Regions from separate parts of the Nitrospirillum bahiense genome, predicted to be linked through region 2. Evidence: riboswitches for the same ligand, from Rfam matches in the RefSeq annotation. Region 2 holds a riboswitch; each other region holds the start of a gene.

Region 1 (10,396 bases), on a different contig from region 2:
ACAGCCGGAACAGGGCGTTCATGCTGGCCATGATGCGTGCTCCTTCATTGAGCGTTGGGCTGCTGGGCGTTGGGACCACCATCGCGTCCGCCCGGTTGGCGTCGGCCCGGTCGTTGGCGGCGGATTGATGGCTGAGGTCGGCCATACCGGGCACGGATTCGACGCGGCCGCAGGTCATGCAGAACAGGGCGGGATAGCGGGCCATTCACGTCATCTCCTACGGGCTGGGCACGCGCGGACACGGGGACTAGGCGGCCGGTTGATCCAACGATGCCCAGCATGATCGTCGCCGGTGCCCTTGGATTGTACGGGGCAGCGGCCTTTTGTTCGTCTGTGTGGCGACATTGGGCCGCGCCGGGCCGGCCTGGAAAGATCCGCTTACAGCGACAAGGTCAGGGCCGGCTGGGCCGCCGGTTGAGCCTGCTGGGCAAAGGCGATCAGGTCGGATGCCGGCATGGGCCGGGCGTAGACATAGCCCTGGATGTGGCGCACGCCCATCTGGCTCAGGCGGTCGCGCGTCTCCCAATCCTCCACCCCTTCCGCCACCAGCGACAGCCCCAGATCGCAGGCGATGGCCACGCTGGCCCGCACGATGGCGTCGGCGCGGGGGTCGTCGCGCAAGGTGCGGATGAAACTCTGGTCCAGCTTGATGCCGGTGAAGGGAATGCGGTGCAGCACGCTGAGCGAGGCGTAGCCGGTGCCGAAATCGTCCAGGTACACGGCCATGCCGGCCTGCCGCAGGGTGGTCACCGCCTTGTTGACCACATCGAAATGCACGATCGACTGGGTTTCCGTCAATTCCACCCGAATGGCGCCATGGGGCACGCCGTACTGGTCGCACAGGGTGATCAGGTGGTCCACCAGGTCGCTGGCCTCCAGATCCTCCACCGACAGGTTGATGGAGATGGGGATGTCCAGGTCGTGCAACTCGCGCCAGGTGGCGGCGGTGCGTACCGCGTGTTCCACGATGGCCTTGGTCAGCAGGCGGATTAGGCCGCCGCGCTCCGCCAGGCCGATGAACTGGCCGGGCGAAAGCATGGTGCCGTCGGCCTTGACCCAGCGGGCCAGCGCCTCGACCGCCACCACCTTGCCGGTGTCGGCGTCCACCACGGGCTGGAAGTGCGGCTGAATCTCGCCGCGCGCCAGCGCCTGGGGCAGGCTGCGCAGGATGCGCCGCTCCTCTGTCGAGAAGCGGGTGTGGGGGATCAGGTCCCAGATGCGGCGGGCCAGGTAGACGACCAGGCCGGCGATGGCCACCAGGGCCAGCAGGCTCAGCATTTCCCCCCGCGCCATGCTGAGGCCCGTGGCCTCCGCCACCACGTCGCGCAGGCCGTCCCAGGTCAGGACGGCCAGCAGGACGACCAGCAGCGCGCCACCGGCCAGCAGGTTCAGTAAACCACTGTCGTGCCGGGTGGGGGAAAGCAGGGGCAGGAACATGGCATGCTCGTGAATCATGCGGGCATGCCCCGCAGGATGCCTCATAGGATGCAATTTCACTGTGATGGCCATCGCTGGTTGCCCCGTCATCCCCGTCATCGACGGTGCGGATCATGGAGACGGCATCCCAATGCGGTAATCCCTACCTAGGTGTTAGCCGCCGGTCGCCCAAGTGCGGCCAACTGTCATCATCCTGAGATGCGCCTGGACTATGGTCCGGCGGTTTTCGGGGCCGACCAGCCATCCGTCAGGGTGCCCAGAAAGGCGATGATGTCGTGAATGTCCCGTTCGTTCAGCGCCGGCGGGTCGCCCGGGTGCCGGCCGAAGGGCGCCTCCATGTTGACGGCCGCCAGTACTGTGCCCTGCGCGGCCACCGGCAGGTCGTCGAACTTCATGACGCTGCCGTCGGTCCGGCGCGGGTACCATTTGCCGGGGTCGCTGTCGCGCTCCGCATAGAACTCCATCACCTGCCGCAGGGTGTGGAAGACGCCGTTGTGCATGAACACCTGGCGCAGCGCCACGTTGCGCAGGGTGGGGGTGCGGAAACGGCCGCAGTAATCGGCGACGCCGGTGAAATCCGTGCGCAGCGGCCCGCACAGGCCCTGGTCGAAATAGCGGGGGTCGGCGTTGGCCGGGATGTCGCGGTTGCGCGGCACCCCGATGGCGATCAAGCCATAGTCGGTGAAGTGCGGCGGCGTGCCGTCGTTGCCCCGCCGGCTGATGTGGCAGCTGGCGCAGTTGCCCCGCGCCGGATCCTCGAACGCCTCCAGCCCGCGCCGTTCGTCGTCCGTCAGCGTCGCCTTGCCTGCCAGAAAGGCGTCGTACTTGCTGGTGTAGGGATGGAACAGGGCCCCGTCCTGTTGGAAGACGTCCAGCGCCCGCAGCGCCAGGTCCACCACATCCGCCTGTTCCCCCGCCGTTACGCCCACCGCGCCGCGCAACTGGGCGCCATAGCCCGCCCGCTCCAGCCGGCCCGCCAGGTCGGCGGGATCGGTGTTGCCCATCTCAAACGGGCCGAACAAGGGCACGCGGGCCTGTTCCCGCTGGCCGTCCACCCGGCCGTCCCAGGTCAGGCCGCCGGTGGGGCCGTTGTCGATGCTCTCGTCCCCCTCATCCTCCGGCGTGCGGTAGTGCTCGGCGAAGGGGGGGACGTCCTGCAAGTACATGAGGGACGGCACGGCGCGCAGGCCCGGCGTTCTGCCATCCGCACCGCCCAGGCGCACAGCCGCCCCGTCGGGCGGGCCGAAGGCGTGCGCCGGGTCGTGGCAGCTCGCGCAAGCGAGGGTGCCGCTGGCCGACAGGCCGGGGTCGAAGAACAGCCGCCGCCCCACCTCCGCCAGGGCCGCCGCCTGGCGGCGCACCTCCGCCCGGCTCAGGCCCTGGGCCGTGGCGGGGGGCGGCACCATCAGCCAGACGGCCCCCAGGCCCAGGAAAATCGCCGCACCCAGCGCGACGCGGCCGCGCCGGGGGATGTGTTTTTTTGTGTCTGCGTATAAGACCTTCAGCAAAAGCGAAACGACGAAGAAGGGGAACATCATGGCAATGGGCATGGGGCGGAGCGGAAGCTTGCGTCAGGGTGTGGCCGCGGTGGCGCTGGCCGCCGGCATCATGGCAGGGTTTGGTGACCGGGCGATGGCGGCCAAGCCGGCCGATGACCTGGACAAGATCAAGACCGTGGTGGTGATTTACGCGGAAAACCGCGGCTTCGACAACCTGTACGGCACCTTCCCCGGCGCCAACGGCATCGCCGACGCGCCCCAGGACAGTCTGGCGCAGCGCGACCGCGACGGGTCCGTCCTCAAGGAACTGCCCCCCATCTGGAAGGGCCTGACCGCCCGTGGCGTGACGCCGGAGGTGACGCAGGCCCAGACGGAGCATTTGCCCAACCAGCCTTTCGCCATCGATGATCCCAAGGGTTTCAACCTGGGCCAGGGCGTCATCACCCGCGACCTGGTGCACCGGTTCTATGAGAACCAGATGCAGATCGACGGCGGCAAGAACGACAAGTTCGTGGCCTATGCCGACAGCGGCGCCCTGGTCATGGGCCATTACGACGGTGCCAAGCAGGCGATGTGGACGCTGGCGCAGCAGTACACGCTGGCCGACAACTTCTTCATGGGCGGATTCGGCGGTTCCTTCTTCAACCACTTCGTCCTGATCTGCTCGTGCGCGCCCTATTACCCGCATGCCGACCAGGGCCCGGCCAAGGGCTCGATCTCGGTGGTGGAGCCTGACCGCGTCAGCCTGACGCTGGCGCCCAACTCGCCCAAGTCGGCCATCGAGGGCGCGCCGAAGTTCGTGAACAGCGGCAACCTGACGCCCGACTTCTATGCCGTGAACACCATGCAGCCGTCCTACCAGCCCAGCGCCAACAAGCCAGCGCAGGGCGGCGATCCCGCATTGGCCGATCCGGCCAACCCCACCACCCTGCCGCCGCAGACCATGACCAACATCGGCGACCTGCTGAGCCAGAAGAAGGTGAGCTGGGCCTGGTACAGCGGTGCCTGGCAGGCGACGCTGGACCACGGCAACGCCGAGCCCGTGCCCAACTTCCAGTACCACCACCAGCCCTTCAACTACTTCGCCAGCACCGCCCCGGGCACGAAGGCGCGCAAGGAGCACCTCCGCGACGGCGGGCTGGAGGGCAAGGCCTTCATCAAGGACATCGACGCCGGCACGCTGCCCACCGTCACCTTCTACAAGCCCCAGGGCAACCTGACCCAGCATTCCGGTTATGCCGACGTGGCCTCGGGCGACGCCCACATCGCCGACATCGTGAAGCACCTGCAGGCCTCGCCGCAGTGGAAGAACATGCTGGTCGTGGTGACCTATGACGAGAACGGCGGCTACTGGGACCACGTGGCCCCGCCCAAGGCCGACCGCTGGGGTCCCGGCACCCGCATCCCGGCCATCATCATCTCGCCCTATGCCAGGAAGGGCTATATCGACCACACCTTCTACGACACCACCTCCATTCTGCGCTTCATCACCCGCCGCTTCGACCTGCCCAAGCTGGAAGGCATCAAGCAGCGCGACGCCGCCCTGGCCGCCAACGGCAGCCCGGCCCTGGGCGACCTGACCGGGGCGCTGGATCTCGCCCAGAAATAGATGGCCGAGGGGTTCGGATTTAAGCGGAGCGGGCGCCGGCGACGGCGCCCGTTTTCGTTTCAGCCCGTTTCACTTCAGAACGCGTACTTCACCGTCAGGCTCAGCACCGGGTACCAGCTGTAGTCCTTCACATCGTCGCGCAGTTCCTGGCGCTCGGCTTCCAGGCGGCTTTCGAAGTCGGGGGTGGTGGTGACGGGGCCGCTGGCGTCGAGGGAGACCTTGGGCGTGCCGTGGTATATGGCCCCGAGGTCGAAGCCGAAGCGCCAACGGTCGGCCACCGCGCCCTCATAGCCCACGCCGATATAAGGGGCGAAGCGGTTGAAGGCGATTTTGCCGTTCAGGCTGCCGACCTCGCTGGCGGTGTAGGTCATGCCGTGGATGGTGTAGGTGGCGTTTTGCGGCGTACCCTTCAGGTCGACCTCGTTCAGGTTCAGGCGCGCGCCGGCGGTTACGCGCCAGCCGTCGCCGAAGGGATGCAGGTCGGCCAGGAGGCCGAAGGACTCCAGCGTGGCGTCGCCGTCATAGCGTACGTCGCGCACCGTGTGGTTGGCGGAAAAGCTGAAGCCGTTGGCGTTCAGGCGCAGGCCGAAACGGTCATCGAAGCGGGCACCGACCTCCGCCCCCAGGCCCAGGGTGCTGACCACCGGCCCGACGCTCAGCAAGGGACCTCAGCCCGCCGGATCGGCCGTCTGCGCCTGGGCGGTGAGCGCGGCGGACACGGTCGCCAGCGCCACTGTGGCGGCCAGGATGCGGCGGGCGTTGCGGCGGTTGGGCATAGTCGTCGGGGCTCCGGTCACGGTCATGCTGCGCTTCAACAGGCTGGCCGCACGCCGTGTTCCTTGGGGATTCGGGGGATCATTTTCCGGATAGGGCGGCAATACCTTCGGCGATGGGGATATCCCCAGCCGTAGCGGGGCAATATATGGATTACCGCGTCGGTTGGGGGCCGGGGGACCGGGCCCTTGACAGGGGGCGGCCGGGCGCCTGTTCTGGCCGGGCTTTCTGATCCCCTGTCGCCTGAACGAATGACCATGCCGCTGCTGCGGACCCTGCCCCTGAGCACGCTGGATGACGCGGCCTATGACCGCCTGTGGCCCCTGCTGGATGAGGGGGAACGGGCGCGGGCCCGTCGCTTCGTGTTCGAGGTCAACCGGCGGGAATATGTGGCGGCCCACGGCCTGGCCCGGCTGTGGCTGGGCCGCCTGCTAGGCCGGCCGCCGGCGGCGCTGGCCTTCGCCCCCCTCACACCGCAGGGCAAGCCTGGTCTGGTGGACGCGCCGGCGGGGCTGGATTTCAACCTGTCGCACACCGACGGCCTGGTGGCCTGTGCCGTGACCCTGGAGGTTGGCACACGGATAGGCGTGGATGTGGAGCGCGGCGAACGCCGCATCGGGGCGGAGTTGGCGACGGCCATGTTCGCGGCGGAGGAACTGGCTTGGCTGGATGCCCGCCCCGCCGGGCGCAGCGGGCCGGACCTAGTGACCTTCTGGACCCTGAAGGAGGCCTACATCAAGGCCCTGGGCCTGGGCCTGTCGCTGCCCACCGACAGCTTCGCGATCGCGCTGGATGGCCCGACCTTGATCCGCGACGGCGGCTCCCTACCGGTGGGCCAGGCCTGCCGGCTGTGGGTGCGCGACCTGTCCAGCGGTCACGCGGCCGCCGTGGCTTGGATGGGACCGGCCTGGATTGAAGGGAAGGGCCAGCCCCCCACCGATCTGGTGATGGAGGAGGGGCTGGCCGACCTGTGGTGATCAGAAACTTTGGGCCACGGTAAACCGGACGGAGCGGGGCTCCAGCGGGTGGGCGTGCAGATCGCCGACACCTTCCGCCGGTTCGCCCTTCAGGCGGTCGGTGTAATAATAGTCGGCGGCGTCATCCTTGCTGTCGAAGACGTTGTAGAGGCCGATGCCGAAGCGCAGGCCGCTTTGCAGCGTGTAGTTGGCCGTCAGGTTCCATTCCTGGCTGCCCGACGAGTGCACGCTGTTGTCCTCGACCAGCGGGTGGGCGCCGAAATAGCGGTATTCCACCCCACCTGACCAGGGGCCGAGGTCACGCAGATAGATGCCCAGCGAGCCGATCAGCTTGGGCGCGTCGGGGATGAAGCTGCCGGCTGGATCGCTGTCGGTATAGCGGGCGTGGCTGAAGGCCATGCTGCCGTAGAATTCCAGCCAGCTGAACGGGTTGTAGGTGGTGTTCAACTCCACCCCGCGCCGGCGGCTGGGGCGCCCGGCCTCCGTCTGGCCGACATCGGCGTCGTAGGTCAACTCCGACACGAAATCCATCTGGAAGGCCGTCAGCGTGGCGGTCAGGTTGGGCAGGATGGTGCTGCGGATGCCCACCTCCTCGCCATCGGCCTTGGCCAGCAAGGGGGCGTTCCCCTGCGATGCTCCCCGCACGTCGTCGCTGTGGAAGCCGCGGCCGGCGCTGAGGTAGACCTCCGTTCCCTGCCACAGGGTGGCGATGGCGCTGCCCTTGGGCTGGAACAGGCGGGCGGCCACCACGCCGGCGTTGCTGCCGTGGTCGGTGGCGGTCAGGTAATCCTCGCGCATGCCCACCACAGTGCGTAGCCAGGGCGTCCAATGGCTGGTCGCCTGGACATAGGCGCCGCCGCCGGTCTCCTGAACGTTGTCGTTGCTCAGCTGGGCATAGGCCACGCGGGCCCGGGTCGCCCGCAGGTCGACATGCACATCGTCGAAGCGGGTGTCCAGGCCGGCGACCACCTCATGGTCCAGGCCCAGCAGGTTCACGAGCCGGCTGTAGCTGACGGCGCCGCCGGCCACCATGCGGTTCTCATCCTGGGCGTGCTGGTCGCCCTGGACGGGATTGTCCAGGAAATGGGTGAAGTTGTTCCACAGCGTCAGTTGGTTGTTGATGACATAGGCGTTGGCCGTCACCTCGCCGCCAGCCAGCCAGCCGGCCTCGACCGGCATGGCAAAGGTGCCCGACAGGCTCATGCGCCGCGCCTGGCCGCCATCCGTGGGGTCCAGGGTGCCATAGCGGCCGATCAGGCCTTGCGCGATGGCGCGTTCAGGCTGGTCGGTGGTGGCGTTCCACAGGCCACGGTAATACATGGCCGTCACGCTGAAGCCGTCGTCCCGCGCGCCCTGGCTGTAGCGCAGCACGGCGTTGCCCTTGCGCAAATTGTCCGGATGGTCCCAGGGGCCGTCATAATGCACCAGCTCACCGCCCGCCATCAGCTGGCCGGCGCCCAACTTCGTGGTGCCGGCGGCGAAGGCGCGCTGATAGCCCAGCGTGCCCGCCGTCAGCGCCACCTGGGCCGGAACCTCGTCCAGGTAACCCATCTGGATGGACCCGACGGCAGAGAAGTCACCCTGCGCCGCGAAGTAGGGGCCCTTGGTGTAGCCGATGCCGCTGGCCAGCTCGGGAATCACGAAATTCAGGTCGGTGTAGCCCTGGCCGTGCGCATGGGTGCGCATATTCACCGGCATGCCGTCCACGCTGGTGGCCATGTCGGTGCCGTGGTCCAGGTTGAAGCCACGCAGCAGATACTGGTTGGCCTTGCCCTCGCCGCTATGGCTGGTGACCACCAGGCCGGGCACCGTCTCCAGCATCTGGCCCACGCGATAGGCGGGCAACAGATCCAGTTCCTCCTTCACCACCACGCCCTGGCTGGAGGTGGCGGCCGTGCCGATCAGGTCGCGGCGGGCGGCGGTGACCACCACGTCGTCGAGGGGGACGGGGGACGACGCGTCGTCGTCCATGCCGGCGGCAAGGGCGGCCGGGCAGCTCAGCAATAGCAGCGATGTTGTTATTCCGGTAAGGAAACGACCCATGGTTGGTTGGCCTTTGGCAACGTGACACGTCACCACGGGCCAAAGATCGGATCACCCACCATCGGCCTGGATATTCCCCAAACGGCCGGAACGGCGGGCGCCCTTTCCCCACTGGTGCACCCCGCCCAATGTGCCCGTGCGTGACCACGGCGTGACGGCAGGTCTCCTGGCTCACGGGTCATCACCCTGGCACCGCCTTCCCGGTTTCCCAGTGGCTTCGATCCCCACCGCGATAGCATGCGCGGGGATGGTGTCGGGCTCGCCGTTCACAGTTGCGGGGGCAGCCGCGGCATCGGGGAGGGAATTCCCCACCGCGTTCCCTTTTCATCCCGCCCGGACAGGGCGGGAACCGTCAGGGCTTTTCTACGGGGAATTGCAGGCGCATGCAAACGCGATGTGGCAGCGCGGGGGTGAGCACCCTGGCGCACAAGCTTGGCGGTTGTGTGACAACGGCCACCCACGCCGGGGCATGGCAGCAATTCGGGGGGCTTCGAGCGATTTCCCTTGTACCTGGGACCGCTCACAGCCACTTATGCGGTCTTAAGGAATGGATGGCATCATCCGTTCCCATGCCGGGCCGCTGGGTCCGGCGGTATCCCCCGGGTGGCGCGTAGCGGTGGCGGCCAAATCGCCCCTGTAGCACCCAGGGCATACTCGACCTTCTGACACATGCCTGCCGGCACGCGCCCGGGCAAGGGCTTGACCGCGATCCGCGGCCGCGAGAAACGAACGCGGCCGGCGCGTCGCCCTGGGATTCCAAGACATTGACCGCTTTCGACACCCTTTCCCTGCGGCCTGAGATTCAGGCCGCTTTGGCCCAGCTGGGCCATCACACCGCCACCCCCATCCAGGCGCGGGCCATTCCCCATGCGCTGGAGGGCCGCGACATTCTGGGCATCGCCCAGACGGGCACCGGCAAGACCGCCGCCTTCACCCTGCCCATCCTGCAGCGCCTGGGGGCCGCCCCCTCGGCCCTGCCGCTGCGCATGCCGCGCGCGCTGATCCTGACCCCGACGCGTGAGCTGGCGGTGCAGATCGGCGAGAGCATCACCAATTACGGCGTGGGTCTGAAGCTCAGCCACACCGTCATCCTGGGCGGCGTCGGCCAGGGCAGCCAGGTGAAGGCGCTGGCCAACGGCATCGATATCCTGGTGGCCACGCCCGGCCGCCTCCTGGACCTGATGACCCAGGGCCACGTGCGCCTGGACAAGGTCGAGGTGCTGGTGCTGGACGAAGCCGACCGCATGCTGGACATGGGTTTCATCCACAGCCTGCGGAAGATCATGGCCAAGCTGCCGGCCAACCGGCAGACGCTGTTCTTCTCCGCCACCATGCCGGCCGACGTGTCGGAGCTGGCGAACAAGATGTTGCGCGACCCGCTGCGGGTCGAGGTCACGCCCGTTTCCACGACGGCGGAGCGCATCACGCAGCAGGTCATCTTCGTGCCGGCGGCAGAAAAGCGCCATGTGCTGGTCGACCTGATCCGGGGTGACGCCGGCATGCAGCGCAGCATCGTCTTCACCCGCACCAAGCACGGCGCCAACCGCGTGTCGGCCCAGCTGGAGCAGGCGGGCATCGAGGCCGCCGCCATCCACGGCAACAAGTCGCAGAATGCGCGGCAGAAGGCGCTGGACGGCTTCCGCGCCGGCACCGTGCGCGTGCTGGTGGCGACCGACATCGCCGCGCGCGGCATCGACGTGGACGGCGTCACTCACGTGGTGAACTTTGAGTTGCCCAACGAGCCGGAGACCTATGTGCATCGCATCGGCCGCACCGCCCGTGCCGGCGCCTCCGGCGTCGCCGTGTCGCTGTGCACGGCCGATGGGGATGAGCGCGCCTACCTGCGCGACATCGAGAAGCTGATCCGCAAGTCCATCCCGGTGGGTGAGCGGCCCGAGGCCACGCCCCAGGCCGCCGCCGCCCCGGTGAGCCGTCCGCCCCTGCCGGCCCGCCAGCCGCGCAACGGCGGCGGCAATGGCGGTCGCGGGCAGCCCCGCGGCCAGCGCGGCGCCGAGGGTCAGGCAGAGGCTCGGCCCCAGGGCCAACGGCCCGCCCGG
Region 2 (10,396 bases):
TGCATGCGGGCGGTGGCACCCTGCCCGCCCCGCCGGTGGCGGGGGCGCTGGAATGGGCGTTGATCGGGCTGACCGTCACCTCCTTCTGCGGGGTGGCGGTGGCGCAGGCGCTGTTCCCCCACTGGGCCCACCATCCGGCGGCGGCGGGCCTGCGAGTCCATATCGCCAACGGGTTCTATCTCAACGCCGCACTCGACCGCCTGATCGGCGGCTTCCGCGCCGTCCGGTCCTGACGACAGTCACCACGGGAGACGACACCATGTTCCACGATCAGCCCGACATCGCGCCGGCACCGGCCAAGGCCCTGTTCGCGGCGGCCGAGGCGGCGATGCGCGCCATCCCGCCCGCCTTTCCCTTGGACGCCACGGTGGCCGTCAATCCCTTCCTGGGCCAGACCGGGGAAGATTTGGCGCAGGCCGCCGCCCGGCTGGCCCGTGTCGCCGGGGTCCGCCTGACCCGCAGCCGCGCGGATTACGCCGCCATGATCGCCAAGGGGGAGATCACCGCCGGCGACCTGGCGGCGGCACTGGCCGCCTGCCCCCATCCGGGCAAGCCGGCCGACGGGACCGCCCTGACGGCACTGGCCCATCAGGACCAGCCCACGCCGCAGGCGTTGCCCACCATCGCGGATCTGGCGGCGCGCGCCACCGGCACCGACTGGCCCGCTATCATCCGCCGCTGCCTGGGGCTTTGGGCGGCGGGTCATTTCGACCGGGGACAGGCCCTGTGGACGCCGGCCCCGGGATCATCGGCCTTCGCCGCCTGGCGGGAATGGGCAACCCATGACCTGACGCCCGAGCTGGCCGGCCTGACGGGGTTCTGCCGTCATGTCGCCCAATGCCCGGATACCCCAGGCCGCGCCCTGCTGCGCGCCGCCGCCGCGCTGGATCTCACGGCCGACGCGGCGGAGACGGCCTTCCACCGGCTGCTGACCGACCTTGGGGGCTGGGCCCAGCATGCGCGCTGGCTGCAGTGGCAGGCCGAGCTGGCGGACGATGGCGACGGTACGCTGGCCGACCTTCTGGCCATCCGCCTGGTGTGGGAAGAGGCCCTGCTGGCCCATGTGCCGGCGGTGGCCCCGGCCTGGGCGGAGGTGCTGGCCGCCCACGCGCAGCCGGTGACGCCGGACGCCGACCTGGTGGCCGACACCATCCTGCAGCACGCGGCGGAAATGGCCTATCAGCGGGAGCTGGACACGGTGCTGCGGGGAGCTGATACGGCCACTCCCGGGGACCGGCCCTTATTGCAGGCCGCGTTCTGCATCGACGTGCGGTCGGAACCGTTCCGGCGGGCCTTGGAAAGCCAGGACACCGGCATCGGCACGCTGGGCTTCGCCGGCTTCTTCGGCCTGCCCGTGGACCACCGTCCGGCCGCGTCCGACCTGAGGGAGGCACGGCTGCCCGTCCTGTTGCCGCCCCGCCTGCACTCCAGCATCCCCCTGCCACCCGCCCAGGACCGGCAGCGGCGCATCGCCGCCCGCTCTGCCCGCGCGCTGGGACGGTTCCGCCAGGCGGCGGTATCCTCCTTCGCCTTCGTGGAATCGGCCGGGCCCCTATACGCTGTGAAGCTGTTGCGTGACGCCCTGGGGCTGGGCCGGGCACGGGCGACCGACACGGCGCCGGCCTTTACGCCCGCCCTGCCGGCGGATGTGAAGGCGGCGACTGCGGCACAGGTGCTGAAAGCCATGTCGCTGATCCAGGATCATGCGCGGCTGGTGCTGCTGATCGGCCATGGCGCGACGCTGCACAACAATCCGCACCACAGCGCCTATCACTGCGGCGCCTGCGGCGGTCATCCGGGCAACGTCTCCGCCCGCCTGCTGGCGGGCTTGCTGAACGATCCGGAGACGCGGGCGGGCCTGCCCGCCTATGGCATCGATCTGCCGGCCGACACCCTGTTCCTGGCCGGCCTGCATGACACGGTCACCGATCGCGTCACCCTTTATACCGATGGCGCCGGCCGGGATCATGAAGCGGACATCCGCCGCGCCCGCGACTGGCTGGACAGGGCGGGGCGCCAGGTGCGTCTGGAACGGGCGGCACGCCTTCCCGGCGCCAGTGCGGCATCGCTGTCGGCCCGCGCCCGCAACTGGGCCGAGATCCGGCCGGAATGGGGGCTGGCCGGGTGCGCCGCCTTCGTCGCCGCCCCGCGCGCCGTGACCGCCTCCGGCGACCTGAAGGGCCGGGCCTTCCTGCATTCCTACGACTGGCGGGAGGATTGTGATTTCGCCACCCTGGAATTGATCCTGACGGCGCCGGTGGTGGTGGCCAGCTGGATCAGCCTGCAATATTACGGATCGGCCGTGGCACCCACACTGTTCGGCGGCGGGGACAAGCTGATCCACAATGTCACCGCCGGCATCGGCGTGGTGGAGGGCAACGGCGGCATGCTGCGCACCGGCCTGCCCTGGCAAGCCGTCCACGACGGCGAGCGCCTGGTCCACACGCCCCTGCGCCTGTCGGTCCTGGTGGAGGCGCCCCGGCACGCGATCGCCGAGGTGCTGGCCCGCCACGAGCAGGTGCGGTCGCTGTTCGATAACGGCTGGCTGACCCTGTTCGCCCTGGAACGCGGGCGTATCACCGCGCGCTGGCATCGCGGCACCGGCTGGGACGAGGCCGCGCTGGCCCGCGCCGCATGAGGCGATCGTTCCGCCGCCCGCCTCACGCCAGGCGCAACACCATGGCACCCACGGCGATGAGGCAGGCGGCGGCCAGGCGGCGAGGGCCCACCCGCTCCTTCAGCACCAGGCCGGCAATGGCGGTGCCGAACAGGATGGAGCTTTCGCGCAGGGCGGCGATGACGGCGACGGGCGCCACGGTCATGGCCCACAGGGCCAGGCCGTAGGAGATCAGGGTGCCGGCGCCGCCCACCAGGCCCCGCGGCCACTGGCGGATAACATGCTGCAGGAATGTCCGGCGCCGGGCCAGCAACGCCCAAGCCACAAGCGGCAAACCGTTGAGCAGCACACCCCACAGCACATAGGACGCGGGCGCGCCCGACAGACGGACGCCATGGCCGTCAACCAGGGTGTAACCGGCGATGACCAGGGCGGTCAGCAGGGCCAGCCGGGTGCCGGTGGTGCCGCCCCCCGTCAGGCCCGGCCCGCCGCGCCGGCCCATCCACGCCATGCTGAGGATGCCGGCGCAGATCACACCAACCCCCAGCAGGGCATGAAGGGACAGCGCCTCATGCAGCCACAGCCCGCTGACCAGCGCCACCAGCAGCGGCGCCGTCCCCCGCATCAGGGGATAGGTCTGGCTCATGTCCGCGACGTGATAGGCGCGGGCAACCAGGGTCAGGTAGAGGATCTGCAGGACGCTGGACGTCACCAGATAGGGCCAGCTGGCCGCCGCCGGCAGGGGCAGGAAGGGCAGCGTCACGATGGCGATGAGGGCCGCGCCGCCCGCCACCAGGACGGCCGCCATCAGCTTGTCCCCCGCCCCCTTGACCAGGGCGTTCCAGCTGGCATGCAGCAGGGCCGCGAACAGGACGATGGCGAAGACGGCGATGGACATGGGATGGAGCGATCCTGCGACGGGAGCGTCCATTTCTACGGTTGGCGGCGGACCGCTGTCATCGACCGGTCATGAATGGCTGCCCGGCGTGGCATTATCGATGTCAGAATAGCGCCGGCCGGTCACCCCGGCGCAGGGCCTGAAGATCACGGGACTGCGCCCGTTCGCACAACCAGCCAAAGCCAAGTCCCAGCGCCGCCCACAGGGCGGCATGGATGCCCCAGGAGGCGATGCGAAAGCGCCACAGCAGCTGGGCCGGGAATGTCTCCGGCACCTCATTCACCTCGGGCAAGGCGTATCCCGCCACGATCATGACCGCCAGGAACAGGGCGCCGCCGGCGAAGCCGGCGTTCCAGGTACCCCAGCGGGCGGCCAACCGGCGGGCGGTGACCACGGCCGCCGCCATGGCGGTGACGGACAGGATCAGCAGGATGAAGAACAGGGCGGTGCGCTGCTGGATGGTGTCAGGATTGCCCACCGCCGGGGGATTGGCCGGATACTTGAAGGCTGGCACCAGAACCACGGCCAGGAAACCCAGCAGGGCCAGGACGGCGGCCAGGTCACGAGGCCCCAGGGTGCCCATGCGGCCCTGGGCGTAGGCATAGGTCAGAGCGAACAGCCCGCCCACGGCGGCGCCATAGACCAGCAAGCCGGTCAGCAGGCCCCAGCCGCCCTGCGTGCCGCGGCTGAACAGCTCCTCCTCCTCATCCGCCGCCTGGGCGTCATGATGATGATGGCTGTGCCCCGCCTCAACGGTGTCAGGGGTGGCGGCCGCGTCATGATGCCCATGCCCCCCCGTCGCCTGGGCCGCCTCGAAGGCGATGGCGCGTTCGACCGGCGGCTCGCCAATCAGCGTGGCCACGCCGAAGGCAAGCAAACCCGCCAGGATGCCGATGAGCATCCCGCGGGCGAGATAAATTCCAACCATGATGGCGAGGGTCCGCCCGCCTCAGTGGCAGGGGAAGCCCAGCAAATGGCGGGCGTCGTGCACGAACTCATGCACCTCACGGCCCTGGATCATGGAGGTGGCGCCCTGCTCCGCCCCCACGAAATAGACCATCAGCACCAGCAGCAGCCCGCCGAACACGGCCCAGGGCAGCAGTTCAGCGGCGGAGATCACCGGCAGGGCAACGGCGGGGGTGCCGGAATGGGTAGTGGCGTGGGCCATGAAAAAACGCTCCCTGGGATTACGCGTCCCGTATGCGGTCTGTGTCATGCGCCGGGGGGTCTGGCTTCCGCACGCCCTGGAAAGGCTTCGGCGTTCGGTTACAGTGGCGCGACCGTGCCGGATTTGCACCGGCTTCCCCCATGCGCGGGCGATCCGTTGATGGTAGGGAGGGGCCGCACCGCATTCAAGGACTATCTCCATGACAGCCCCCAATGTCATTGGCCGCCTGACCCTGCTGGCCCACGCCCCCACCCGGGCCCAGCGTGACGCCCTCTTCCCACGCGCAGACGACGCGGCCGAGGAGGCAGGCCTGGCCCAGGCCGCCCTGCTGGCGGAGGTACGTGCCCTGCGCAAGGTGGATCGCCTTTGGACGGCGCCTGAAACCCGCGCGCGGCAGACGGCGGACGCGCTGGCCGGCGCCCTGGGTGTGGAGGCGCATGAGGACACGGGCCTCGCCGACCTGGACGTGGGCGCCTGGCAGGGCCGCAGCCTGGCCGACCTGTCGGCCCATGAGGCGGACGCGGTGGGCGCCTGGCTGGGCGATCCGGAGGCCCGCCCCCATGGGGCTGAGTCGCTGGCGCAGCTGCGGGCGCGGGTGGCGCTGTGGCTGGAGCATGGGACGGCGGAGGGACACACCCTGGCCGTCACCCACCCGGCCGTGATCCGCATGGCGGTGGCAATCGTGCTGGAGGCGCCGCCGCGAGCCTTCTGGCGGCTGGACATCGTGCCGCTGTCGCTGACCGATCTGCGCTGGCACCGGCGCTGGGCCGTGCGCGCCACGGGAGTGGACGCGCTGACCCTGCCCCGGCCTTTACGCGACCCGGCATGAAAGCTTGGCGGCGTCATCGGCTGGAGTTGGCTGCAGTTCCGGACCTTCCCCCTGCCGAGATGGAGATCCGGGCAGCCCGATCCTTCGTGTTGTTCACTCACGCTCGACAGACGGAATCACAGTTCGGGGTGCTTCCGCCTTCGCCTGGCGAAGGCCCCAGCTGATTGGCGGACCGGACGTCCGGCGACGACTGGGCCCGGATGATGATTTCCTGAAGTGTATGCACCCCCAACTTTTCACCCGCGCGTTCCCGGTGCTTCTGGACAGTGCGTGGGCTGATATCAATAAGGCGGGCGATTTCCTTGCTGGTCAGGCCGGCCGCGACGTAGCGCACCACCTCCGCCTCGCGCGGCCCCAGGACATCCCAAGCCAACGCTGGCGGCGGTAGTTGCGGCGCGGTGACATCCCGGGCGTAGGCGATCAGTTGCGCGGTCGAGGTCAGCCCCGCCTTGCGCATGATGTTGGAGCGGTGCTTGCGGATGGTCAGTTCCGAGGCGCCCAGCGTGGCGGCGATCTGCGAACTGGTCAGGCCTTGCCCGGTCAGGTCCAGGACTTGGCGCTCTCGGGTGGTATAACGATTCATGATGTGCTGGCCCATCGGTGGGTTGTCGTCGCCGTGACGCCCCCGCGCCAACGGCCCAACCACCTTGCCAGCGACCGGAAGAATTCTTCCTTCTGTTATCTTGCCGGATGATAACCTATTGAATAACAATAGGAATGTTTTTAACGAGCGATGCGCTTGGCCGGAAGGGAAATGGCCCGGACCTTAAGCAGGACCGGGCCGGACTTCATCTGGCTTATGGCTTTATGGGCTAGGAAGGACAGAACTCGCCGCCGGTATTGGTAAATTCTGGATCGGATGAGATCAGTTGGCCGGTGCCGACACCGTTGACGACCGCCTCAGCGTTCAAAAGAATCTCACCGACCGTGGCGTAATTCTGGTTCGCCTGATTGTCAGTCACGGTAACGCAGCTATCCGTATAGTCCGCCGCCAAGTCCGTATAACCCTCGAATTGGGTAATGTCAGGGGACCTGAACACAAACCTGGACTGTGTAGCATCATCCAAAGTGAATTTGATATACCCGACATCAGGAGGAACCCGTATTGAGAAACTTGAAGATGATAGTCCGTTATAATACCAAATATACTTACCACCCTTTTTTGGGTTACTTTCAATTCTAATTGATATTTCGATCTGTCCAGAGGGAATCTCTTTCTCTGACATCTTATATCACTCCTTCTGCTTGATTGAAGTTTTTAGATAGTCCACTTCCCGATATCCCATTTGATCCAGGATCCGGGCACCAGCATCCGCCGCACCCTGGTCTCCGCCACACCGATTGGCGCGGACCCAAGGGTCGAGAACACGAAAGTCATTGCTTGAAGGGGCGATGGCGCGCAGAACGCCAACCGCATCCTGGCAGGCCTGCTTCGCGGCCTCATCGGCGCCGCGCTTCAAATCGATCTCCGCTTCGGCAAGCAATGTGCTGGACAGGAGGATAGATCGGAGCCTGTCCTTCCGGTCACGATCCACTGATACGCGGGCGATTCCCGCCGCTTCATCGATTTTCAGTCGTGCCGCGTCCAATCCCCCCCCGGCGGCCAAGGCGATACCGTGGAGGAGCAGAGCCTGAGCTTTCTGACGCTGGAGCAAATCATCCGTGGGATTGGTCCCCAGCATCTGCTCAACCTCAGCCTCAATATTGAGTATATCCGGCAGTAGGATCAGGGCCTTCCCAAGGGCCAGTTCCGCGCGCACGCTCAGCAAGCGGATTTCCAACCGGGTGACCCGCCACCGTTGATTCTCCGGTTCCTTGCGCAGGCTGTCTTCGATCTGTTCCATCGCTTGATTCAAGCCGACGAGAGCAGGTTCCGTTTTGCCTTGGGCCACAAGAAGGGCGCTTTTCAGTCGATTAGCCACCGCCAGGCGGAACGACCAGACCGGAGCGTTCGGTTCCCGGCGCCTCACTTCGTCCAACACCTCGCGCTGCTGGTCGTAAAGATCAGCCGCAGCCTCCAGCATTCCCCGCTCAGCCTGAGCATTCGCGAGCAGAGAAATACTGTTCGCCAGTTCCACCCGGAGGGACATATTTTCCGGGTGGGCCAACAAAGCGCGCCGTTTCAATGCGATTGATTCATTAAGACTGGTTGCGGCCGCGTCACCATTTCCGTTTCGTATTTGCAGCCCACCCAGACAACTCAATGCATAGGAAAGCTCGATCCAGGCGTCCGGCTCATCAGGCTGCAGCTGCATTCGGCGCTGGGCAAAGTCGCGATATTGCAGCACCTGGCGCAACGCGTCCTCAAGCCGGCCTTGATCCAGCGCGATCTGGCCAAACCAGAAGGCGACTAGGCCTGAAGTCTTCAGCACGTCCGTATCTACCGTTCCGGCCACCAGATCGGCCTGCAGCAAGCTCTCCGCCTGGCCCAAGGCCTTCAGCGCCGCGTCGACGTTGCCGCGGGAGCGGTCTACGTCCGCCAGGGTTTGCAGCGCCTTGGCCTGGCGCAGGCGGGCGGCGCTGGGGATGCGGCCGGGGTCGTCGGTGGTGAGGTAGCCCAACGCCTTCTGCGCTACGCCATCCAGCAGGTCCAGCCGGCCCAGCGGCCGCAGCTTGTCGGCCAGTTCGTCCAGCATGTAGTCGGCCAGATCCTCCGCCTCCTGCAGGCGCAGCGCCGCCACCTTTTCCGCCCGGCCGGCGCGCAGGCCCAGGAAGGCGGCGACCAGGGCGATGGCGGCGAAGGCGGCCAGGGCGCCCAGGCGCAGACGCTCGGCCCGCTTGACGTGGCGGGCGGAGGCGGTGACCAGGGCGTTCACGTCGGGGCCCACAGGCACGATGCCCCCGCTCAGCAGGTCGCGCGCCTCCTCCAACGGCTTGCCCCGCCGCAACAGGCGGTCGGACCGCCGGCCTTCCGCCGCCCATTGCCGGGCCAGCCCTTCCAGCTGGCTGCGGACGCGCAGGGCCTGACGGTGCTCAGCAATCCATGACACGGCGCGGGGCCACTGCCGCAGCAGCGCCTCATGGGCGACGCCGAAGACGGCCTCACCGCCCGACACCCGGCTGACGAACAGGCGCTCGTCCACCAGGGCCTGCACCAGGGCGCGCTCGTCATCGGACCTCAGGTCTGACCAGCGGGCCAGCACGCCGCGCACGGCATCGTCAATGGCGCTGAGGGCGACGATGAGGGAAAAGATGCGGGGCAACGCCGCCTGGGCACCGGCCGACAGGCCCTCCAGCGTCGTTTCCGCCCGCCGTCCGATGGCCCCCTCGATGCCGCCCAAGTCGCGATACGCGGCCAGGGTCAGCTCGCGCGTCGGGCTGCGCAACAAGTAGAGTTGCTGCAGGGTGTATTGCAGCAGCGGCAGGGCATCGGGGCTGTGGGCCGCTGCCTCGCACAGCAGGTCATCCAGACGCTCACGGCCGTCCGTGTCCCCGCCGAAGCTGAGGCCGGCGATTTCCGCCGGCAGACGGATCATCTGGCCGATTTCCGCCCGGCTGGGCGGCGTCAGGTCGAAGTGCCCACCCGCCGCCTTGGCCTCCATCAACAGCGGTTCGCCCACCACCTCGGGATAGAAGTCGTTGCGGCAGGCGGCGATGACCATGACCTGGCCGCCACGGGACAGCCGGTCGAGCGCGGCCAGGAACTGCTGCCGCTGCAAGCCGCTGGCGAAGGCGCTGCTGAACAAGGCCTCCAGCCGATCAACAAATAGAACGAAGCGGCCATCGGCGGGCGCGACCCCATCTTGGGCGCTCTGCCCGTCTTCGATCAGGCTCTGGCCCAACTGCTCGGCGCTGCGGCCCGCGAACAGCGGCTCCCCATCGCCATCCAGGTCCAGCAAGGCGCCGCCCAATGCCGTCAATAGCGGCACCGCGCCGATGGCGCCCAGATCCAGGACGGTGGCATCCGCAACGTGGAGTGCCGCCCCCGCGCGCATCAGCGCCGGCAGCAAGCCGGCCTGGACCAAGGAGGTCTTGCCGCTGCCGCTGGCCCCGAGGATGAGCACGAAGACCCTGCCGCCTGGCAACTGGCTGGCGAGCACGTCGCGCAGCCGCACGATGGCCGCGTCGCGTCCGAAAAACACCGAGGCGTGACCCGCACCGAAGGGCGTCAGGCCGACATAGGGGGATTCCCGGGCCCAGGTTTCCGCCAGCGTATCGGACTCGCGGTGCGGCGCGAAAATGACCGGGGCAATGGTGCGATAGCCGCGCTTGCGCAGGTTTTCGATATAGCGGGGGGCGTTGACGCTGTCGCCCAGGGCCCTCCGCAGTTGGGCGACAGCCTTTTGCGCCTGGTTCTCACCGACGGCGACACCGTCCCAGCACAGGTGCAGCAAGTCTTCCGCGCTCAGTATTTTGCCGGCATTCAGGCATAAGGCCACCAGAACATCCAGGGCGCGGGGCTCGACCTGGACTTGCGTCCCCTCATCCTCGCGCCACAGCACGCAGGCTTGCGCATCCACTTGCCAGTCGCCGAATTGAAAGCGCCTCACCTTCACGGGCAGCCCCTCGCTGTCGTAAAAGACAGCTCCCCTTCTGGTTACATCAACTTTCCGAAGGGGCCTGCGGTCACACCCTCTACGGAACGGGCGTAAGTATAACCGCATATTACAACTCCAGCGACAAAACTATTCCAAAGGCGTAGCTCATTCGCGAATATCATCCGCTTTGCGCAGATTCCGGGAGCGGAGAGATCAGGACGCTACCCGCAGGCCCAGATCGGCACACCGAAGCAGGAGGGCGGTCGGTTCGACCTCCGCCTCGACAGCCACCGGCCGGGTGCCGGCGGCATAGTCGTCGCGGTACTGAATGGTCAGCGCCTGCAGGCGCATGCGCATGTCGGACTCGTAATTCGTCGCGGCATGGGTGGTGAGCGAAGCGCCGTGG
Region 3 (10,396 bases), on a different contig from region 2:
CGCTTCGGCCCCGGCCGGGTGTTGGTGGCGTCGGCCGTGCTGATGCTGGCGGGCCTGGGCATCATGGACATTGCCCGGCTGGACACGCTGGCGCTGGGCCTGGGCCTGTTCACCTTCGCCTTCTTCGGCGTGCATTCGGTGGCATCCGGCTGGATCGGCCTGCGCGCCCGCCAGCACCGGGGCCAAGCCTCCGCCCTCTACCTGTTCGCTTATTATATGGGCTCCACCCTCGCCGGGACGGCTGGCGGCTTTTTCTGGCACGGCTGGGAATGGCCCGGAATCACGCTGTTCGTGGGTGGGCTGCTGGTGCTGCTGATCCTGAACGCCCTGGGCCTGGCGGCCCGGCGCATCGAATAGAACAATATTTTTGTGTTGTATGTGATATATAACACATTGACTTGAGTATATGTGGGCGGTCATACTGGTGGTCACGCGGTAATTCTCGTGAGGATGTCATGGCCGCCAGCCCCGCCCACCCCTCGCCCGATGACGGCGGTCTCTTCGTGCCAGATGACGTGCCCCCGGCCCTGGCCGACCTGCTGCGGGAGATCGGGCCGCCCCGGTACCGCGACGTCCCCCTGGACGCCTTGCGTTCCGGCTATGTCGAAAGCCGCCGCCCCCTGGCGCCAGAGCCACCGGCCCTGGCCTCGGTCATGGACCAGATCATCGGTGGGCCGGCCGGGCCCCTGCGGGTGCGCATCTATCGCGCCAATTTCGGCTGGCGGCCGGTTCCGGCGCTGCTGTTCCTGCATGGCGGCGGCTGGACCATCGGCAGTCTGGAAAGCCATGACACCCTGTGCCGCCAGCTGGCGGCGGCCTCCGGCCACACCGTGGTGGCGGTGGATTACCGCCTGGCACCGGAACATCCCTATCCCGCCGCCCTGGACGACGCCTGGGCCGCCCTGACCTGGCTGGCCGCCAGTGCCGAGCGCCTGGCCATCGACCCGCTGGCCATCGGCGTGGCTGGCGACAGCGCCGGCGGCAACCTGGCCGCCGTGCTGGCGCTGAAGGCGCGGGACGAGGGCGGGCCGCACCTGAAGACCCAGGTGCTGATCTATCCCTGCACGGATCTCAACGCCGATCGCCCGTCCCACCACCGCCGCGCCAACGGCTATCTCATGAGCCGGGAGCAGTACCTATGGTACGTGGATAACTACGTGAACGGCGCCGACCGCAATGACTGGCGCCTGTCGCCGCTGCTGGCCGACAGCCTGGCCGGGTTGCCGCCCGCCGTCATCCTGACCGCCGGCCTGGACGTGTTGCAGGATGAGGGGCGGGAGTACGCCGCCCGCCTGGCCGGCAGCGGGGTGCCCGTGCTGCACACCGTCTATCCGGACATGGTGCACGGCTTCATCACCCTAGGCGGCCGCCTGCCCCAGGCGCAAAAGGCGGTGGCCGATATCGCCAAAGGCCTGGCATCCTTCGACATTTACAATTTCATCGACGGCGCGGGGATTTGATACGCTGCCCCCGACTGAAGGGGGATGAGGAACCATGGCGACCAAGGGAACACCGGCGGTGCGCGCGGTGGAGGCGGCGGGCGTGGCCTATCGCCTGCTGGAATATGACTACGACCCCAACGCCGCCGCCATCGGCCTGGCCGCGGCGGAAGCGCTGGGGCTGGATCCCGCCCTGGTCTACAAGACCCTGGTCTGCCAGCTGGAGGGCGGGCCGGGGGGTCTGGCCTGCGCCATCATCCCGGCCGGGGCGCGCCTGGACCTGAAGGCTCTGGCGGCGGCGGCCAAGGCCAAGAAGTCGGACCTGGCGCCCCAGGCGGTGGCGGAGCGCAGCAGCGGCTATGTCGTGGGCGGCATCAGCCCCCTGGGCCAGCGGCGGACCCTGCCGACCTTTCTGGACCGGTCGGCGGAGGCGCTGACGGAGATCATCGTCAACGGCGGGCGCCGGGGCCTGCAGCTGGCCCTGGCGCCCACCGACCTGGTCAAGGCCGCCAACGCCTGCTGGGCCGACATCACGGCCTGATCCCAACCTTACGCCCTGTTGCCAAAGCCGGCGCCCAGCCGGAACATGGCCCCCATCCGAACGGCGCCCACATCAAGAGGCGCCGCCGGTCGGGAGGAAGCATGTCGCATGTCCGCAGCGCCGTCCGGGCCTGGCGCCTGGCCACGGTCGCGTTCGTGGTTCTGGTTTGTGCCCTGGCTTGGAACCGGCGAGCCATGGCCGGCGCGGTGGAGAGCGAGGCCAGCGCCCCGCCGCTTTCCATCATCTACCCCCGATACGTGGAATCCGGCGACGACCCCCGTGCCGATTATCCCCTGGGCCTGCTACGCCTGGCGCTGGATGAGATGGGCGCCCGCTACACCCTGCGGCCCAGCGACACCCTGATGGAACGCACCCGTGCCGTGGCGGCGCTGAAGGCGGGCGCCATCATCAACCTTGCCTGGGTGGGCAGCAACGCGGAACTGGAGCATGAACTGCGTCCCATCCGTATCCCCATCTACCGGGGCCTGCTGGGCTATCGCCTGTTCATCATCCGCCGGCAGGACCAGCCCCGTTTCACCGCCGTGCGGAGCCTGGACGACTTGCGCCAACTGACGGCCGGCCAGGGCCTGGGCTGGACGGACGTGGACATCTTCCAGGCCGCCGGGCTGCCGGTCGAGACCTTCCGCTATGACCTGCTGTTCCGCCTCATGCAGCAGGGACGCCTGGACTATTTCCCCCGCAGCGCCAGTGAGATCTATGCCGAGCTTGCGGCGCATGCCGCCGACTGCCCGGATCTGGTGGTGGAGGACAGCCTGCTGCTGGTCTATCGGCTGCCGCTGTATTTCTTCACCAACAAGAAGGACGAGGCCCTGGCTGCCACCATCGAGGAGGGGCTGCGCCGGGCCTACGACGACGGGTCCTTCCTGAAATACTTCAACGAGCATCCGGCCATCCGGAAGCTGCTGGCCGAGGCGCACCTGGACAGCCGCCGGCGCATCGACATTCCCAACCCCGTCCAGTCGCCGGAGACGGCCGCCCTGCCGGACACATACTGGTTCGACCGGTAGAGCACGCGCCTTTAGAACGCCGCCAGCGCCGCCGCCAGGCGGTTCAGCGCGCCCACGTCCGCCGCAAGGCCCACGCGCAGCCAGGCCTGGCAGCCGGCATGTTCCGGAAAGGGCCGCGTCCACAGGCCGGCCTGGGCCAGATGCCGCCAAAGGGCGGCAGCGTCACCGGCATCCACCAGCCGATACAGCGCCGTGCCGCCGATGACGCGCAGGCCCCCAGCCCGCAGCACACCGTCCAGCGCGTCCGCCGCCGCCGCCAGCCGCCGCCGCGTGGCGGCCTGCCAGCCCAGGTCGGCAAGCGCCGCCGCGCCCACCGCCAGGGCGGGGCCGCTGACGGCCCAGGACCCCAGCGCCAGGCGCACCGCATCCAGCAGCGCCGGCGGCGCCAGGACGAAACCCAGGCGCACGCCGCCCAGGCCGAAGAACTTGCCGAAGGATCGCAGGATGACCAGCCCCGGCGCGCCGGCTTGGCGGCAGAGGCTGCGGGTGGGGTCCAGGTCGGCATAGGCCTCATCGACCACCAGCCAGCCGCCGCGCGCGGCCAGCCGTGCCGCCCAGTCCAACAGTGCGGCCGCGTCCCAGGTACGGCCATCGGGATTGTTGGGATTGCACAGCACCACCACGTCGGCGGCGTCCACTGCATCCCCAGGTGCCGTCACGGCGCGCACGGTATGGCCGGCGGCGGTCCACGCGCGGGCGTGATCGCCATAGGTGGGACCGACGATGGCCACGTCCCCGGAGCTGCGCAGGCGCGGCAGGGTCTGGATCAGCAGTTCCGATCCCGGCGCCGCCACCAGGCTGTCCGGCCCCGGCGCGCTATAGGCCACGGCCGCCGCCGCCAGCAGCGCCCGCAGGTCACCGCGCGTGGGCAAGGCCGTCCAGGCCGCGGGCGGGATGGGGGGCAAGGGATAGGGCCAGGGATTGATGCCGGTGCTGAGATCAACCCAGGGGCCGGGCGCATCGGGAAACAGGGCGGCCGCCTGGGTCAGGTCGCCGCCATGACGGATCTGGATTTCGGGCGGCATCATGCTAAACCCCAGACATCATGAGCGTCTTCCCCACCCTTTACCCCGCCCTGCCCTGGCTGGCCCTGGCCGCCCTGGCGCTGGAGGCCCTGCTGGGCTATCCCGACGCCCTGTATGCCCGCATCCGCCATCCGGTGGTGTGGATCGGCGCTTTGATCGGCCGGCTGGACCGCGCCTGGAACCAGGCGGAATGGCCGGTGGCCTGGCGCAAGGCGGCCGGCATCGCGGCCGAACTGTTGCTGGTGGGGGTGGCGCTGGCCGTCGGCGTCCTGCTGCAATCCTTGCTGGCGCGCCTGGGCGGCCTTTGGGGGACCGTGGCGACGGGCTTGGTGGCCAGCAGCCTGCTGGCCCAGCGCAGCCTGCACCGCTTCGTCGCCGCCGTGCCGCGCGCTCTGCGCCAGCGCGGGCTGGAGGGCGGGCGGGAGGCGGTGTCGCACATCGTTGGCCGCAACCCCGCCAGCCTGGATGAGGCCGGCGTGGCCCGCGCGGCCATCGAAAGCCTGGCGGAGAATTTCTCCGACGGGGTGGTGGCGCCGGCCTTCTGGCTGGCGGTGGGTGGCCTGCCGGGCTTGCTGGCGTACAAGGCCATCAACACCGCCGACAGCATGGTGGGCCACCACACGCCCCGGCATGAGGCCTATGGCTGGGCGGCGGCCCGGCTGGACGACGTGGTGAACCTGCCGGCCTCGCGCCTGACGGCGCTGCTGCTGGTGCTGGCGGCCTGGACGCGCGGGTCCGTACAGGCCAAGGCGGCGCTGTCCGCCGTCCGCCGTGACGCCGGCCATCACCGCAGCCCCAACGCCGGCTGGCCGGAGGCCGCCATGGCGGGCGCCCTGGGCCTGCGCCTGGCCGGACCCCGCACCTATGGCGACGTGCGGGTGGACGACCACTGGATGGGCGACGGCCGGGCCGAGGCCACCGCCGCCGACATCGAGGCCGGCCTCAGCCTCTACCGCCGCAGCCTGGCCCTGCTGTGGGGTCTGGCGCTGGTGTGGGCCTGGGTGCTCTAGCGTTTTCATCTCTGAAACAGCACGTCGGACAGCGGATGCCGCTGTTCCCAATGGACGCGTTCCAGTTCGGGCACGTCGTCCGGCTCGGCGGGATAGCCGATGCAGAGATAGCCCACCAGGCGCCACTCCGCCGGCACCGCCAGCAGGCCGTTCATCACCTCCGGCCGCAGGATGGAAACCCAGCCCAGGCCGATCCCCTCCACCCGCGCCGCCAGCCACAGGGTCTGGATGGCCGCCACGGCGGAATAGGCCAGGGTCTCGGGCATCGTGCGGCGGCCCAGGCCGGCGCCCTGCGCCGGGTCGGGGTCGATGAACACCGCCAGGTGGCAGGGCGCCTCACGCAAACCGGCCAGCTTCAGGCTGGCGTAGAGGCGGGCGCGGTCCGGCCCCTGGGCCGCCAGCGCCGCGGCGTTGCAGCGCTCGAACTCCGCCCGTACGGCATCGCGGCGGACGGGATCGTCCACGCGGACAAAACGCCAGGGCTGGCTGAGCCCAACGGATGGCGCCAGGCAGGCAAGATCCAGCAGGCGTTCCAGCAGGCCGTCCGGCAGGGGGTCGGTCCGGAAGCGCCGCACGTCGCGCCGCCAGACCAGCAGGTCCCGGAAATGGGACCGGAAGTCGGCGTCGAAGTCGGGGCACGGCCTGTCGGGGGCGGTCATCGGCTGATGGCCCATAGCGCGTCGAGATCCAGGTGGCGTTCGGCGGCCATGGCCAGCTCATCCAGCGCCGCCTCCACCGTGCCGTCGTAACTATCGAGGCCGGGGGCCACGTTCCATCGCCGCAGCCAGGCCGCCCGCTGGGCGTCATGGCCGAACAGGCCGTGGACATAGGTGCCGGCGATGCGGCCATCAAGGCTGACAGCCCCTTCCGCCACCATGCCGCCGCCCTCGGTGTCCAGATGCAGCAGCGGCCGGGCGCTATCCGGCCCCTGGGTCACGCCCAGATGCATCTCATAGCCCGTGAGGGCCGACCCGCTGGCGGCATCACGGCCCGTCACCGCCCGCAGGGTCTTGGCTGGGGCCAGCACGGTTTCAACGTCCAGGTAGCCCAGGCCGGCGGCGGTGCCGGGTGGCCCCTCGATGCCGTCGGGGTCGGCCACGGTGCGGCCCAGCATCTGATAGCCGCCGCACAGGCCAAGCACCCAGCCGCCCCGGCGCACGTGGCCCGCCAGGTCGATGTCCCACCCCTGCGCACGGAAGAAGGCCAGGTCGGCCAGCGTCGCCTTGGACCCCGGCAGGATGACGCCGTGGGCGTCGCCCGGCAGGGGCCGGCCGGGGGGCACCATCGCCACCGTGACACCCGGTTCCAGCCGCAAGGGGTCGAGGTCATCGAAATTGGCGATGCGCGACAGCATGGGCACCGCGATGCGCAAGGGCCCACCGGAGGCGCGCTTCGCCCAGTGGGCCAAGTCCATGCCGTCCTCGGCCGGCAGGCGGGCCGCCGCCGGCTGGTGCGGCATGACGCCGAAGCAGGGCCAGCTGGTGCGGGCCTCGATCTCCGTCACGCCCTTTTCGAACAGGCGGACGTCGCCGCGGAACTTGTTGATGAGGAAGCCGCGGATCTGGGCGCGATCCTCCACGTCCAGCACGCGATGGGTGCCCACCAGGCTGGCGATGACGCCGCCCCGGTCGATGTCGCCGGCCAATACCACCGGTACGCCGGCCGCGCGAGCGAAGCCCATGTTGGCGATGTCGCCGGCGCGCAGGTTGGTTTCCGCCGGGCTGCCCGCCCCCTCCACCACCACCAGGTCGCACTCCCCCCGCAGGCGGTGGAAGCTTTCCAGCACGGCCGGCAGCAGCTCCCCCTTGCGGCGCTGGTAGGCGGAGGCCTGGGCATTGCCCAGCACGCGGCCACGCAGCACCAGTTGCGCGCCCAGGTCCGTCTGCGGCTTCAGCAGCACCGGGTTCATGTCCACCGAGGGTGCCACACCGCAGGCGCGGGCCTGCAGCGCCTGGGCGCGGCCGATCTCCCCCCCATCCGGCGTCACGGCGGCGTTGTTGGACATGTTCTGCGGCTTGAATGGGCGCACCCGCAGGCCGCGCCGCGTGTAGGCCCGGGCCAGGGCCGCCACCAGCAGCGACTTGCCCACATCCGAACCGGTGCCCTGGATCATCAGGGCGCGGGCGCCCCCGGTGGTGCGGTCGGCCATCAGAAGTCGATCCCGCGCTGCGCCTTGATCCCAGCCTGGAAGGGATGCTTCACCGCCTGGAACTCCGTCACCAGATCGGCGGCCTCGATGATCTCGGGCTTGGCGTTGCGGCCGGTGACCAGGACATGGGTGTCGGGCAGGCGGGCGTTCAGCCCGGCCAGCACCTCGGCCACATCCAGGTAGCCGTAGCGCAGCACGATGTTGATCTCGTCCAGCACCACCAGGTGGTACTGCGGGTCGGCCAGCATGCGGCGGCCCAGCTCCCACGCGCGGACGGCGGCGGCGATGTCACGTTCCTTGTCCTGGGTGTCCCAGGTGAAGCCCTCGCCCATCACATGGTGGTCGATCAGGTCGGAAAAGCGCGTCAGCGCCGTCTGCTCCCCCGTCGCCCAATTGCCCTTCACGAACTGGATGAATCCCACCCGCAGGCCATAACCGGCGGTGCGCAGCATCATGCCCAGCGCCGCCGTGGTCTTGCCCTTGCCGGGGCCCGTGTGGACCATCAGCAGGCCCTTCTCCCGCGTGGCCTGCGCCACGCGCGCGTCCTGCACCGCCTTGCGCTTCTGCATCTTCTCGCGATGGCGGGCGGCTTCGTCATCCGGGGACTCAAGATCGGCCATGGCTACCTCCTTCCGGTCTTATTTCACTTTCAGGGGCAGGCCCGCCACCGTCAGGAACACCTGCGACGCCGTGGCCGCCAGGCGCTGGTGCAGGCGGCCGGCATGGTCGCGGAAGGCGCGAGCCAGCGCGTTCTCCGGCACGATGCCCATGCCCACTTCATTTCCCACCAGAACGGTGGCGCCCGTACGGGCGGCCAGCGCCGCCTCCAGCGCGGCGACGGCGGCGGCCACGTCCCGGTCGGCCAGCATGACGTTGGTCAGCCATAGCGTCAGGCAATCGACCAGAACCGGCCCATCGCCGGCGGCGGCCAGCGCGCCGGCAAGGTCCAGCAGCACCTCCACCGTCGTCCAGCCGGGCACCCGCTCGGCCTGGTGGCGGCCGATGCGGTCGCGCATTTCGTCATCCCAGGCCTGGGCGGTGGCGATATAGGTCCAGGGGCCCGGCAGGGCGGTCACCAGCCCTTCGGCGAAGCGGCTTTTGCCGGAGCGGGCGCCACCCAGGACCAGGGTGACACCGGAGACGGCCGTGTGCTCGTGCGTCATCAGTCAGTTCCATCCCACCCGGTCTCACGCACCGGTGGTACCAGAGGCCAAGACCGGCCGGAAGGATGGGATAGTCTTTCGACGAGACCGGAGGCCCACGGGCCCCCTGGGGCCCGCATCACCGCTGACCGGTTCCGCCGGGACACCCCGCCCCCGCGACCACGCGCAATGCCGCCGGCGGCAGGTCTCCTGGCTCACGGGTCAGGGCGCCGGCCCGGCCTTCCCAGGTTCCGTTGGAAACCCAGTGGCCAATCCCCGCGCGGCGGGGTGGGCGGCGCTCACCGTTCACAGTTGCGGGGGCAGCCATGGAGTCGGATGCCGGGCATCCCCACCACGTTCCCTTTTCATCCACAGGCGTGCCTCGTGGAACCGTCGGCGTCGGCAGGCTTACGGCAATCGCCCGTACTGGGCAAGGGCGGCGTCGCGACATTTTATCGCAAATATGCAACGGCCAGGCCTTGACACTTGACCTTGAGCGCAAAGGTGTTAGGCATAGACCATAGAGCCTATTACCTATGAGATAGGTTATCCCGCAACATGGTTCGTCCGCCACTTCCTTCCCTGGCCCGCCCGCTGGTGTTCGGCCTGGCCCTCTGGGCGGTCGCCTTGGTGGCGATCGAGGCGCAGGTAATTAGTGGACGGTTCGTTTCTGAATTCCACATCTATGCCGAGGCCACCTGGGCCTGGTGGCGGGGCGCGGAGATTTACGAGGACGGCATCAACGGCTTCCTTTACCTGCCGTCCAGCGCCGTGCTGTTCACCCCCTGGGCCTATCTGCCGCCCCTGCTGGGGGACGCCCTGTGGCGCCTGAGCCTGCTGGCGGTGTGCTGGTGGGGGGTAGCCCGGCTGTGCCGCCTGCTGGCGCCGGCGGACTGCCCGGGGGCGGGCTGGCAACGGCTGTTCGGTGTCGCCCTGCTGGCGGCGCTGCCCATCGGCGTGGTGGATCTGCGCGGCGCCCAGACGGAATTCCTGATGCTGGGCCTGATGCTGGCCGGCCTGGCCGACGTGGCGGAAGGCCGGTGGCGCCGCGCCGCCTTCCTGCTGGCACTGGCCGGCGCGTTCAAGCCGCAGGCCCTGGCCCTGGTCATGCTGGCCTTCGCCCTGTGGCCCCGCCTGCGCCTGTCCCTGGCGCTGTGGCTGGCGGCAGCCCTGGCCCTGCCCCTGGCGCACTGGGACCCCGGTTACGCCCTGGCCGAATATGGCCAGCTGGTGCGCAAGACCATGAGCAGCGCCAACCCCGGCGGCGGCGTCTGGCATGATTTCGCCAATGGCCTGGCCACCCTGGGCCTGCCGCTGGACCTGATGGTGCAGACCGTCATCCGCGCCCTGGCCGGCGTCGCCGTGCTGATCCTGGCACGCGGCACCGTCAGCCGCCTGCCGGCCCCCAAGGCCGCCGCCACCGTGGCGGCGTTGATGGTCACCTATCTGCTGCTGTTCAACCCGCGTACGGTCCTCGGCCATTTCGGCGATATGGCGCTGGTCGCCGGCGCCCTGGCGGGCTGGGAATTCCATGTCCGCCGCAACCGCGCACTGGGCTGGATGCTGGTGCTGCTGTGTTTCGCGCTGACCACCCACGTCTGGACGCGGGGCCTGCACCTGGCCACCGCCACGTGGTTCAAGCCGTTGCTGGCGTGCGGTTTCGGCCTGTACGTGCTGGTCCGCTGGGTGCCTTCCCGGCCTGCCACAGGCCCTCAGGACGCCACCCAGGATGCACTGCGGGAGAGCTTGGCAATTCAAGGTTAGCCGCCTTTACAATTCCCTTCGCCGAAAGATGCAGTGACGCAGACCACAGTTTTGCGATTTGGTGGCGATTGGTCGCGGCATGCCTAAATTCGAACCGTTGCGTATCGAAGTAGGTTCCCCTTAACCGTCAAGCGCGTTAATTATTTGGGGCTGTGCCGGGCGGGGGGCGACCTCGGCCCCTGGGCGTAGCGTTGCATTTTTCCGCATCGCATTGCCGGAGCCCCGTCCTCATGTGGATCGTCGCCTACGCCCTGAGGCGTCCTTATAGTTTCGCCGTGCTGGCCGGCCTGATCACGCT

What was found. A riboswitch is a leader RNA that binds a small molecule or an ion and turns the genes downstream of it on or off. The one in region 2 is predicted to bind cobalamin.
Region 1: it holds a riboswitch for cobalamin, as region 2 does, so the genes downstream of both, FBZ88_RS01450 (TonB-dependent receptor) here and FBZ88_RS17455 (CbtB domain-containing protein) in region 2, are expected to answer to the same signal.
Region 3: it holds a riboswitch for cobalamin, as region 2 does, so the genes downstream of both, cobU (bifunctional adenosylcobinamide kinase/adenosylcobinamide-phosphate guanylyltransferase) here and FBZ88_RS17455 (CbtB domain-containing protein) in region 2, are expected to answer to the same signal.

Annotation. Positions count from the first base shown of each region.
Region 1 is NZ_VITO01000001.1:334,444-344,839, reverse strand. It holds gene FBZ88_RS01480 (catalase-related domain-containing protein) at 1-205, opposite strand, end outside; gene FBZ88_RS01475 (EAL domain-containing protein) at 379-1,455, opposite strand; gene FBZ88_RS01470 (cytochrome-c peroxidase) at 1,647-2,843, opposite strand; gene FBZ88_RS01465 (acid phosphatase) at 3,004-4,545, shown strand; gene FBZ88_RS01460 (hypothetical protein) at 4,620-5,207, opposite strand; gene FBZ88_RS31200 (hypothetical protein) at 5,214-5,348, opposite strand; gene FBZ88_RS01455 (4'-phosphopantetheinyl transferase family protein) at 5,577-6,296, shown strand; gene FBZ88_RS01450 (TonB-dependent receptor) at 6,297-8,339, opposite strand; cobalamin riboswitch at 8,479-8,708, opposite strand; gene FBZ88_RS01445 (DEAD/DEAH box helicase) at 9,104-10,396, shown strand, end outside.
Region 2 is NZ_VITO01000011.1:189,285-199,680, reverse strand. It holds gene FBZ88_RS17475 (proton-conducting transporter transmembrane domain-containing protein) at 1-233, shown strand, start outside; gene FBZ88_RS17470 (YbcC family protein) at 260-2,638, shown strand; gene FBZ88_RS17465 (EamA family transporter) at 2,661-3,515, opposite strand; gene FBZ88_RS17460 (CbtA family protein) at 3,619-4,443, opposite strand; gene FBZ88_RS17455 (CbtB domain-containing protein) at 4,465-4,683, opposite strand; cobalamin riboswitch at 4,703-4,881, opposite strand; gene FBZ88_RS17450 (histidine phosphatase family protein) at 4,883-5,512, shown strand; gene FBZ88_RS30325 (response regulator transcription factor) at 5,610-6,110, opposite strand; gene FBZ88_RS17440 (hypothetical protein) at 6,325-6,738, opposite strand; gene FBZ88_RS17435 (nSTAND1 domain-containing NTPase) at 6,745-10,002, opposite strand; gene FBZ88_RS17430 (glycosyltransferase family 2 protein) at 10,204-10,396, opposite strand, start outside.
Region 3 is NZ_VITO01000008.1:187,564-197,959, reverse strand. It holds gene FBZ88_RS13920 (MFS transporter) at 1-357, shown strand, start outside; gene FBZ88_RS13915 (alpha/beta hydrolase) at 456-1,460, shown strand; gene ybaK (Cys-tRNA(Pro) deacylase) at 1,495-1,980, shown strand; gene FBZ88_RS13905 (substrate-binding periplasmic protein) at 2,082-3,008, shown strand; gene cobD (threonine-phosphate decarboxylase CobD) at 3,020-4,036, opposite strand; gene cbiB (adenosylcobinamide-phosphate synthase CbiB) at 4,054-5,043, shown strand; gene bluB (5,6-dimethylbenzimidazole synthase) at 5,049-5,702, opposite strand; gene FBZ88_RS13885 (cobyric acid synthase) at 5,699-7,192, opposite strand; gene cobO (cob(I)yrinic acid a,c-diamide adenosyltransferase) at 7,192-7,812, opposite strand; gene cobU (bifunctional adenosylcobinamide kinase/adenosylcobinamide-phosphate guanylyltransferase) at 7,831-8,355, opposite strand; cobalamin riboswitch at 8,518-8,744, opposite strand; gene FBZ88_RS13870 (glycosyltransferase 87 family protein) at 8,893-10,098, shown strand; gene FBZ88_RS13865 (efflux RND transporter permease subunit) at 10,329-10,396, shown strand, end outside.